DNA from 3 places in the Marinomonas dokdonensis genome. Region 3 is predicted to be linked to each of the others. Evidence: predicted binding sites of a transcription regulator. Region 3 holds the regulator's gene; each other region holds the start of a gene.
What was found. Region 3 encodes sigma-54, which starts transcription at its own class of promoters, with help from an activator protein. Its sites were predicted from a motif close to TGGCACNNNNNTTGCTNT; they were not measured.
Positions count from the first base shown of each region.

Region 1: the regulator sigma-54 is predicted to act here: its motif matches at 1,287-1,304, upstream of ACUM5Y_RS14405 (isoamylase early set domain-containing protein).
Region 2: the regulator sigma-54 is predicted to act here: its motif matches at 1,831-1,848, upstream of glnL (nitrogen regulation protein NR(II)).

Region 1 covers NZ_JBRAND010000006.1:92,424-95,709, forward strand. Annotated here, with positions in the region: gene olsF (bifunctional ornithine lipid synthase OlsF) at 1-917, shown strand, start outside; gene ACUM5Y_RS14400 (hypothetical protein) at 924-1,070, opposite strand; gene ACUM5Y_RS14405 (isoamylase early set domain-containing protein) at 1,364-1,669, shown strand; gene betB (betaine-aldehyde dehydrogenase) at 1,890-3,286, shown strand, end outside.
Region 2 covers NZ_JBRAND010000001.1:897,775-901,060, forward strand. Annotated here, with positions in the region: gene glnA (glutamate--ammonia ligase) at 263-1,669, shown strand; gene glnL (nitrogen regulation protein NR(II)) at 1,876-2,961, shown strand; gene ntrC (nitrogen regulation protein NR(I)) at 2,958-3,286, shown strand, end outside.
Region 3 covers NZ_JBRAND010000004.1:52,863-56,148, forward strand. Annotated here, with positions in the region: gene ACUM5Y_RS11000 (PTS sugar transporter subunit IIA) at 1-380, opposite strand, end outside; gene ACUM5Y_RS11005 (RNA polymerase factor sigma-54) at 400-1,884, opposite strand; gene lptB (LPS export ABC transporter ATP-binding protein) at 1,961-2,686, opposite strand; gene lptA (lipopolysaccharide transport periplasmic protein LptA) at 2,697-3,197, opposite strand; gene lptC (LPS export ABC transporter periplasmic protein LptC) at 3,175-3,286, opposite strand, start outside.

The sequences.
Region 1 (3,286 bases), on a different contig from region 3:
CCAAGGGCAAAAAGCCTTTACTGAAAACCGAAAAGACGGTCGACCATCCACAGAATCGACAGTTAATTAAAAACGAGTTGAAGCAGTCTGAGCACCTAGGCAGCACCAAGGACAACAAGCAGATTTATCTATTTGATTACAATCCAAGCTCCGTCACCATGAAGGAAATCGGCCGACTACGTGAAATAGCCTTTCGACAAGTGGGAGAAGGCACTGGAGAACGTACCGATTTAGATAAATTTGATCAGTACTATCGCCATCTTATTTTGTGGGACGAAGAAGAGTTAGAAATTGTCGGCGCCTACCGCATAGGGGAAGTCGCCCGTTACATGAGAGATAAGAGCAGTAACAAAATCTACAGTGCCGAGCTGTTCCGCTACTCTTGCGACATGGAACCCTATTTTGAACAAGGCATAGAGCTGGGGCGTAGTTTTGTACAGCCGAAATATTGGGGCAAACGCAGCCTGGATTACTTATGGTATGGCATTGGCGCCTATTTAAACCGTCACCCAGATATTCGCTATATGTTTGGTCCAGTGAGCTTAAGCAACAGCTACCCGCAAATTGCCAAGGACCTTATTGTGGCCTTTTACAAAAAATATTATGCCGACAATGAGCATCTAGCTCGTTCTTATACGCCCTACCAAATTAATCCAGATCACAATGAATTGATCGCTGGGTTATTTACAGGAGAAAGCTACGAAGAAGATTTTAGAGCATTAAAAGAGCAACTGGGTCATGTGGGTGCTAGCGTGCCGACCTTGTTTAAGCAGTACAGTGAGTTGTGTGAAGCAGGAGGGGTTCGCTTCTTAGACTTTGGGGTCGATGCCGACTTTGGCTATTGCGTTGACGGCTTAGTCCTAGTGGACTTAGAAAAAGTCAAAGAAGCGAAACATAAGCGTTACCGTGGTGCTTAGAGACACTTAGAAAGGGCCATGGTGACCATGGCCACTGTGATGATGTTTAGGTTGGTATGGCTTTTTGTGAGCTTTTTTCACCACCATTAAGTAAACAACCTTAATTAACAGCATGACACTTAGCACGAGAAGAACGATCAGTTGTAAGTCCATAACAACACCTCATTTTTCGCTGAATATTATTTCAGTCTAGTACAGAAATAATAAATGTGGCGATTTTTACCTGCACCAAGAGATAACAGAATGCATACCTTTTGCGTATTAAAAGGTGCAATTCGACTAGGGTTAAACAGTTTTTTCGCTTTGAGCACTACTTATTGATCCAGGACTTTAGAAATTTTTATCAGCAGATTAACCACTTATTACCTTTGGCTTAGGATTTGCTTCATTGAACGTAGAAGGATTTGCCATTAAAACCGTCAAGTGAGTTACCCGAGGAGCAGGAAATGATTGAAAAAAAATTTCTCAAGACAAAACCGGAATGCAAAATTAAATTTTCTTTGCCTGCTGACTTAGTTGGCGATGCCAAAAGCATCTCAGTGGTAGGTGATTTCAATGATTGGGATCCTGCCAGTCATCCAATGCGAAAACAAAAAAATGGTCTATTTAGCTGCACGGTTAATCTAGCAGTAGCCTCAGCATACCAATTTCGTTACCTGCTCGACTCAAACCAATGGCTGAATGACGACCAAGCCGACAGCTATGCCACCAGCCCAATCAGTCACGAAGCTAACTGCGTCCTTAGTCTATAAACCACTCTAATTAAGCAGGCCTTATTTGACTAAAATGTAGGCCTGCCTTCTCCCTCGTTATTTGCCAATCAACGACATCTCTATGCTCCATAAGAGTTTTTAGCCTGTTGCAGGCTGGGTTTCACCTGTCAAAAAGTGTACAATGTTTTTATTAAATGCGCGTTTAATAAAACCGTTTTTCATCAATGGCAAACTATCGCAACACACAAAGAGGGTTATCATGGCACATCACCAACAGTACATTCATGGCCAATATCATGGTTCCACGAGTGAGGAAACTTTTGACAGCCTCAATCCTGCCACTGGCGAAGTAATCGCTACCATAGAGCAAGCTGGCCAAGCTGAACTGGATGCTGCAGTAGCTTCTGCTATCCAAGGGCAAAAAGTTTGGGCTGCCATGAGCCCTGTAGAACGCGGCCGTATTCTTAAAAAAGCAGCGGATTTATTGCGTGAACATAACGAAGAGCTAGCACGCCTAGAAGTGCTTGATACGGGTAAGCCACTGCAAGAAGCCATCTGTGTAGACATTGAAACAGGTGCCGATGTTATTGAATACTACGCGGGCTTAACCAATAAAATCCAAGGGGAATACCAAGATTTAGGTAATGGTAATTTCTTTTATACCCGCCGTGAGCCGCTTGGTGTTTGTGCTGGCATAGGCGCTTGGAATTATCCGATTCAAATTGCTTGCTGGAAGTCTGGTCCTGCCCTCGCTGCAGGTAATGCCATGATCTTCAAACCTTCTGAGGAAACCCCTCTAACGGCTCTGAAACTTGCTGAAATATACACTCAAGCAGGCTTACCAGACGGTGTTTTCAATGTGGTTCAAGGGGACGCTCGGACGGGGCAAATGATTACCAGCCACCCACAAATCGACAAGGTTTCCTTCACCGGAGAAGTCGGTACAGGTAAAAAAGTGATGGCGGCTTCAGCCCAATCTTTAAAGCAGGTCACCATGGAACTTGGCGGTAAATCGCCCATGATTATTTTCCCAGATATGCCGGTAGATCAAGCAGTTTCAGCGGCAATGCTGGCCAACTTTTACACCCAAGGGGAAGTCTGCACCAATGGTACTCGAGTGTTTGTTCATCAAGACATCATGGACGCTTTCACCGCCGAGCTAAAAACTCGCACCCAAGCTATGGTAGTTGGTGACCCAATGGACATGGACACACAAGTGGGCGCACTCATTTCTAAAGACCACATGCACAAGGTATTAGGTTTTATTGAAGCCGCCAAAGCCGCAGGCGCTAAGCTACTGTGTGGCGGTTATCAGGTGACTGAAAATTGTTTAGACAAAGGCGCTTTTGTGGCACCTACTGTCTTCACCGAATGTACGGATGATATGCCGCAGGTTAAGGATGAAATCTTCGGTCCTGTTATGTCTGTGTTGAGTTTTAGTGATGAAGACGAAGTTATCGCGCGCGCCAATGACACCAAATATGGCTTGGCCGCTGGAGTATTCACCAAAGACTTCGCCCGTGCTCATCGCGTGATCAATCAGCTACAAGCGGGCATTTGTTGGATCAATGCTTGGGGTGCATCTCCAGCCGAGATGCCAGTGGGTGGCTACAAAGAGTCTGGAATTGGCCGTGAAAATGGCATTGAAACCCTCTA
Region 2 (3,286 bases), on a different contig from region 3:
AAACAATAATTAACGCACCACAAAAGAACAAAACAACATTATACGCACCAAAAAGATTCACTTTATGTGATATTGGATTGAGTTATGCTCTTTAAAAAAGCAAAGCCTTTTGCGAAAAGCTTTTATCTTGTTGTTATTTAAAAGAATATTTGTCCGCACAGATTTCTGGCACAGGAAATGCTTTATAAAACCCAAATTGCGCTTCTTAGTGAAGCACTCTATTTAACGAAAGTAATTTTACTTATTTCATTGGAGAACAATTATGTCAAACATGACCCTTGCCTTGATTGCTGAGCACGAAGCGAAGTGGGTAGACCTTCGTTTTACCGATTTTAAAGGTAAAGAACAGCATGTAACTATCCCAGCAGCTTCTGTAGATGAAGAATTTTTTGAAACTGGTCAAATGTTTGACGGTTCTTCTATCGCTGGTTGGAAAGGCATTAACGAATCTGACATGATCATGATGCCTCAGCCTGAAACGGCTCTATTAGATCCTTTCACTGAAGAAGTGACTGTTATTGTTCGTTGTAACATCATCGAACCTGCAACTATGCAAGGCTACGACCGTGACCCACGCTCTGTTGCATTGCGCGCAGAAGAGTTCTTGAAGTCTACAGGTCTAGGTGACACAGCATTCTTCGGCCCAGAGCCAGAATTCTTCATCTTTGACGATGTTAAATGGAAAGCAGACATGTCTGGTTGTTCTGTAGAGATCAACTCTGAAGAAGCAGCATGGTCTTCTAACAAGTCTATCGAAGGCGGTAACATGGGTCACCGTCCATTCGTTAAAGGCGGTTACTTCCCAGTACCACCAGTTGATTCTCACCATGACCTACGTGGCGCTATGTGTAACGCTATCGAAGCAATGGGCCAAACAATCGAGGTTCATCACCACGAAGTAGCAACAGCTGGTCAGAACGAAATCGGTGTTAAATTCAACACTCTAGTTAAGAAAGCCGACGAAGTACAAGTAATGAAGTACTGTGTACACAACGTTGCTCACGCTTACGGCAAAACAGCGACTTTCATGCCGAAACCAATCGTTGGCGATAACGGTTCTGGTATGCACGTTCACCAATCTTTCTGGAAAGACGGCGTTAACCAATTTGCTGGTGACCAATACGCAGGCCTTTCTGAAACAGCGCTTTACTACATCGGTGGTATCATCAAGCACGCTAAAGCATTGAACGCGTTCACTAACGCTTCAACTAACTCTTACAAGCGTCTTGTTCCAGGTTTCGAAGCACCAGTTATGTTGGCATACTCTGCTCGTAACCGTTCTGCTTCTATCCGTATTCCTTACGTTGCGAGCCCTAAAGGCAAGCGTATCGAAGCACGTTTCCCTGATCCAACCGCTAACCCATACCTAGCTTTCGCATCTATGTTGATGGCTGGTCTTGACGGTATCAAGAACAAGATCCACCCTGGCGATGCTGCAGACAAAGATTTGTACGATCTTCCAGCAGAAGAAGCGTTGGCAATCCCAACAGTTGCTTCAAGCCTAGAAGAAGCTCTGAAATCTCTAAGCGAAGACCGCGCATTCCTAACAGAAGGCGGTGTATTCACTGACGAAATGATCGATGCTTACATCGACCTTAAGTCTGGCGATGCTCAGCGCGTTTCTATGACAACTCACCCTGTAGAATTCGAACTTTACTACAGCGTATAAGTTTTCATAGCACTAAAAACTCTAAAAGGCCTCGATTCATATCGGGGCTTTTTTTTGCCCTAAAATAAACAACACTAGACAGTCGCACCAAAATAGAGCAATCATTCCTGACCCAATCCTGATCTACCTAGACAAATAGGCGCTTTCAAATTGCCCAATGTTGGTTCGTTTTTTGCAGTTAGATAGGATCACTAGAGAGGCTCACCGTGCATAGTTTATTAATTGACCATTTGTCGACTGCTGTTATTCAGATCAATCAGCAACTCGAAATTGTATACCTTAATCCGGCCGCAGAGATTTTATTGGCGATTAGCCGTCGCCGCATATACGGACAAAGTGTCAGTAGCGCTTTCAGCGATGACGACAGTAGTCTTGATGCTCTGCGTAATGCCTTGGAAACAGGCTACCCCTTCACCAAGCGTGAAGCGGAAGTGGTGCGCATTAATGGCAAAAAACTGTTTTGTGATTACACGGTGACCCCTGTTTTAGGCAGCGCCCACCTAGCCGAAAGCTTATTGATTGAGTTCTACCCTAGAGACAGAATGAAGCGCATCTTCCAAGAAGGTGAACTCATTGCCAATCACCAAAGCAGTAAAGAACTGGTTCGCGGCCTTGCCCATGAAATCAAAAACCCACTAGGCGGTATTCGTGGTGCCGCCCAGTTGATCAGCCGCGCCTTTACCGACGAAGCGCTTAACGATTACACCCAAGTAATTATTGAAGAATCCGATCGCCTGCGGGATCTAGTGGATCGTCTATTAGGACCGCGACAGTTACCGAAAAACAAACCGCTCAATATCCACAAGGTGATTGAACGGGTTCGCCAACTAATCTTGGTGGAGTCGGACGGTAAAATCGAAATTATCCGTGACTATGACCCAAGTATTCCAGACATTGTGGGAGACGAGTCTCAGCTCATCCAAGCTCTTCTTAATGTTACACGCAATGCTATGCAAGCCTTGCTTGAAGGAAATCCGAACGACTACAAAGAAATACGCATTGTTACCCGTGCCTTGCGCCAATTTACCATAGGGGCTAGCCGCCATCGTCTAGTGTGCAAGATCAGCATTATCGACAACGGCCCGGGCATTCCACCCCATATTTTGAAAACCTTATTTTACCCAATGGTTAGCGGACGTGCCGACGGTACAGGACTGGGATTGTCCATTTCTCAATCTGTTGTCCACCAACATGAAGGCATCATCGAATGCAACAGCAACGCTAAATCCACCGAATTTAACATCTTAATACCTATTGAGACGAAAGCCACCGCTCAGGAGACAAACCCATGACACCAGAAGACACTGTATGGATCGTAGATGACGATCGCTCTATCCGTTGGGTGCTAGAGAAAACCCTAGAACAAGAAGGCATTCAGTGTAAGCTGTTCGATTCTGCCGAAAACCTCGTTAGCATGTTAGCCAAGGACCAACCTAGCGCCATCATTAGTGATATTCGCATGCCGGGCATGGATGGTTTAACACTGCTGAATAAACTCCAAAAAGATCACCCTTATTTACCGGTGATTATCATGACGGCGCACTCCGACCTAGAAAGTGCAGTGGCCTCTTATCAAGGTGGCGCATTTGAATATCTACCAAAGCCATTTGATGTAGA
Region 3 (3,286 bases):
TCTGAAGATTGCGCCATTTCGGCAATTTTCGCCAGCGTTGATAAATGCTGGTCACATTCATGTGGCGGTACAATTAAGGCAAAAATCAAATCCACAGGCTTTCTATCGATGGAGTCAAAATCAATCGCTTCGTTGAGGGACAAGACGACAACTGCCGTATGGTTAGCTGACTCAAGACGACAATGAGGAATGGCGATACCGTTACCAACCCCTGTACTGCCTAGTTTTTCACGCCCTAAAAGAGCATCGTAAACAGCGCTGTTTTCACAGTGTAAGCGGTCCGAAACAATGCTGGCTAGGTTCTCTAAAACTCTTTTTTTACTCACTATGTCTTGTTTGGCAAAACACAACTCAGTTTTTAGTAGTGATTTCAATGGCATGATAAAGGTCACATCCGTCTTAAATCAGTCGTTTTCGTTCATTGGAAGGAGGGATGTTCATCGCCTCTCGGTATTTGGCGACAGTCCTTCGCGCTACTTGAATGCCTTGGTCCGCTAGCGTTGTCGCCAGCTTATTGTCACTCAGTGGTTTCTTAGGTGGCTCTTCCGCCACCAATTTCTTGATCATGGCTCGGATGGCGGTTGAAGAGCACTCACCACCTGAGGCTGTATTTACATGGCTGGAGAAAAAGTATTTAAGCTCAAAAATACCTTTTGGCGTGTGCATGTATTTCTGCGTTGTCACACGGGAAATGGTTGATTCATGCATGCCGACTTCTTCTGCAACATCATGCAATACCATAGGTTTCATGGCTTCTTCGCCAAGCTCAAAAAAGTCAATTTGGCGGTTTACAATACAGCTGGCTACTTTTAACAAAGTTTCATTACGGCTTTGTAAACTTTTTATGAACCATTTTGCTTCTTGCAAAGAGGTCTTAATGTAGGTGGCATCTTCCGTGTTGACGGCTGTGCTCGCCATGGCTGAATAAGTTTCATTGATTTTGACGGGTGGCAGGGCGTCGTTATTGAGCTCCACTTGCCAAACATCATTCACCTTTTTCACCGAAACATCAGGAATAACATAATCGGTATCGCCATGATCAATAACAGAGCCAGGTCTTGGATTAAGCTGTTGAATTAAATCAATGACCTCTTTTAAAGCGGCTTCCTTGAGCTTGGTTTTACGGATTAACTGCGTAAAGTCGCGGTTGCCTAATAGAGGTAAGTAATTATCAATTAGATTGTGAGTATTTTTATAAAGAGGGTGATTCTGGAAAGCTTCCAGTTGTACTAATAAACAGTCTCTTAAATCAATTGAACACACACCAACCGGATCAAAGCGCTGAAGTCTGTGCTGCACGGCAATGACTTCATCAAACTCTAGGTCCTCAAGCTCTTGGCTTAGAGATTGCCAAATGTCGTCCGGTGTAATGCTCAGATAACCATCAGATTTAACACATTCAATAATGGCGTAAGCGATTTCAATGTCCCGGTCAGACATGTGGGTTAGATTAAGCTGCCAAATGAGATGGTCTTGAATGCTTTCATCAGGAGCATTGCGGCTTTCAAAATCTGTGTCGCCACCTTCGTAGCCACTCTGTTCGCCTATTGATGCCGAGTTCTGATAGGTGTCATCCCAATTACTATCAATAGACAGCTCTTCAGGAATGCTATCCGTCCATTCAGATTCAATGCGAGCTTCTTCAGCTTCGATAACAGGGTTTTCTGATTCGGTTTTTTTATCCGTTTTTTCTTCGCTGCTTGTTGTAGTTTGGACGATAGGGCTTTCATCGTCGTCAATTTCAAGCAGGGGATTGGATTCAAGAAATTCATGGATCTCTTGCTTCAAATCTAAAGTAGAGAGTTGCAACAGGCGTATGGCTTGTTGTAACTGAGGTGTCATGGTCAGTTGTTGACCGATTTTAAGCTGTAAAGACTGCTTCATAAAGCAACTCTTTCTAAATAGGTGAATTGGAACGAGTTATGCATACTACTCTCTTTGAACAATAATGATAAGGGGGTTATAGGCGGAAATCGTCGCCTAGATATACCTTTTTCACCTGTTCATTATTGATAACGGTTTCCGCGTCGCCAGAAGCAATGATATGACCATTGCCGACTATGTAGGCTTTATCACAGATGTCTAGGGTTTCTCGTACGTTATGGTCGGTGATTAAAACACCTATGCCACTGTCTTGCAGATGCTTGATGATGAGCTTGATGTCGCCCACCGAAATCGGGTCTACACCCGCGAAAGGTTCATCTAATAAAATGAACTTTGGATTCATTGCCAGAGCGCGAGCAATTTCTACGCGGCGTCTTTCGCCACCGGAAAGGGCCATGCCGAGGTTCTTGCGAATGTGAGTAACATGAAACTCTTCAAGCAAACTTTCAAGCTTTTCTGCTTGCTGAGCTTTGTTTAGCTCCTTGCGAGTCTCCAAAATAGCGGAAATATTGTCTTCTACAGACATTTTACGAAAGATGGAGGCTTCTTGGGGTAAGTAGCCAATGCCTTTTTGTGCACGGGTATGCATGGCATTACTGGTGATGTCTTGACCATCAATAAAAATACCGCCAGCATCATTGCTCACCATGCCCACAATCATGTAGAAGCAAGTGGTTTTGCCTGCGCCATTAGGGCCTAATAAACCGACGGCTTGACCAGATTCAACAGATAAAGAAACATCTTTCACCACTTGGCGCTTTTTATAGCTCTTGGCGAGATGTTTTGCTTCTAGAAGTGCCATGTCATTCTCTTTATTCTTCTGTTTGAGGTTGTAATGTCATAGTGACGCGACCAGTGCCTTTTTTGCTGGCTTCAAAGGCGCCAGTGTTCACCATATACAAGATATAATCGGCAGAAACCTTGTTGTCGGTTTGATTCAGGTAGCCATCTCCAGTGATCTCCAGTCGGCCTAGAGTCGTTGAGTAATGAATTTGGTTGCCTTGGCTAATCACCATGTTGCCTTCGAGATCAATCTGCTGGCTGAATTTGGCAGGCTTACCCTTAGCTTCAAGCTTATTAAATTGCTGTGTTGCTAAATCAGTATTGATTTTTAGGTAGTCCGCTTCAATTTGGATTGAACCTTGAGTAATAAACACATTGCCTGTGTAAATGGCTTCCCCAGTTTGCTGATCAAAAGAGGCTTCATCCGCCTGTATGTCAAGAGGTTGGCGGGTATCATCAGGAAGGGCTAATGTTTGCTGGCTGATAGCAGCAGCCATGAACATGGAGCTAATTTTTAGGAGTAGGTTCATAGTGTCCTCTTACGGAACGCGTCATAACAACTTTTTCCGAGTTGATATAGGCAATGATTGTTTCTGCTGTGGTCGTGCCTTGTGTGGAA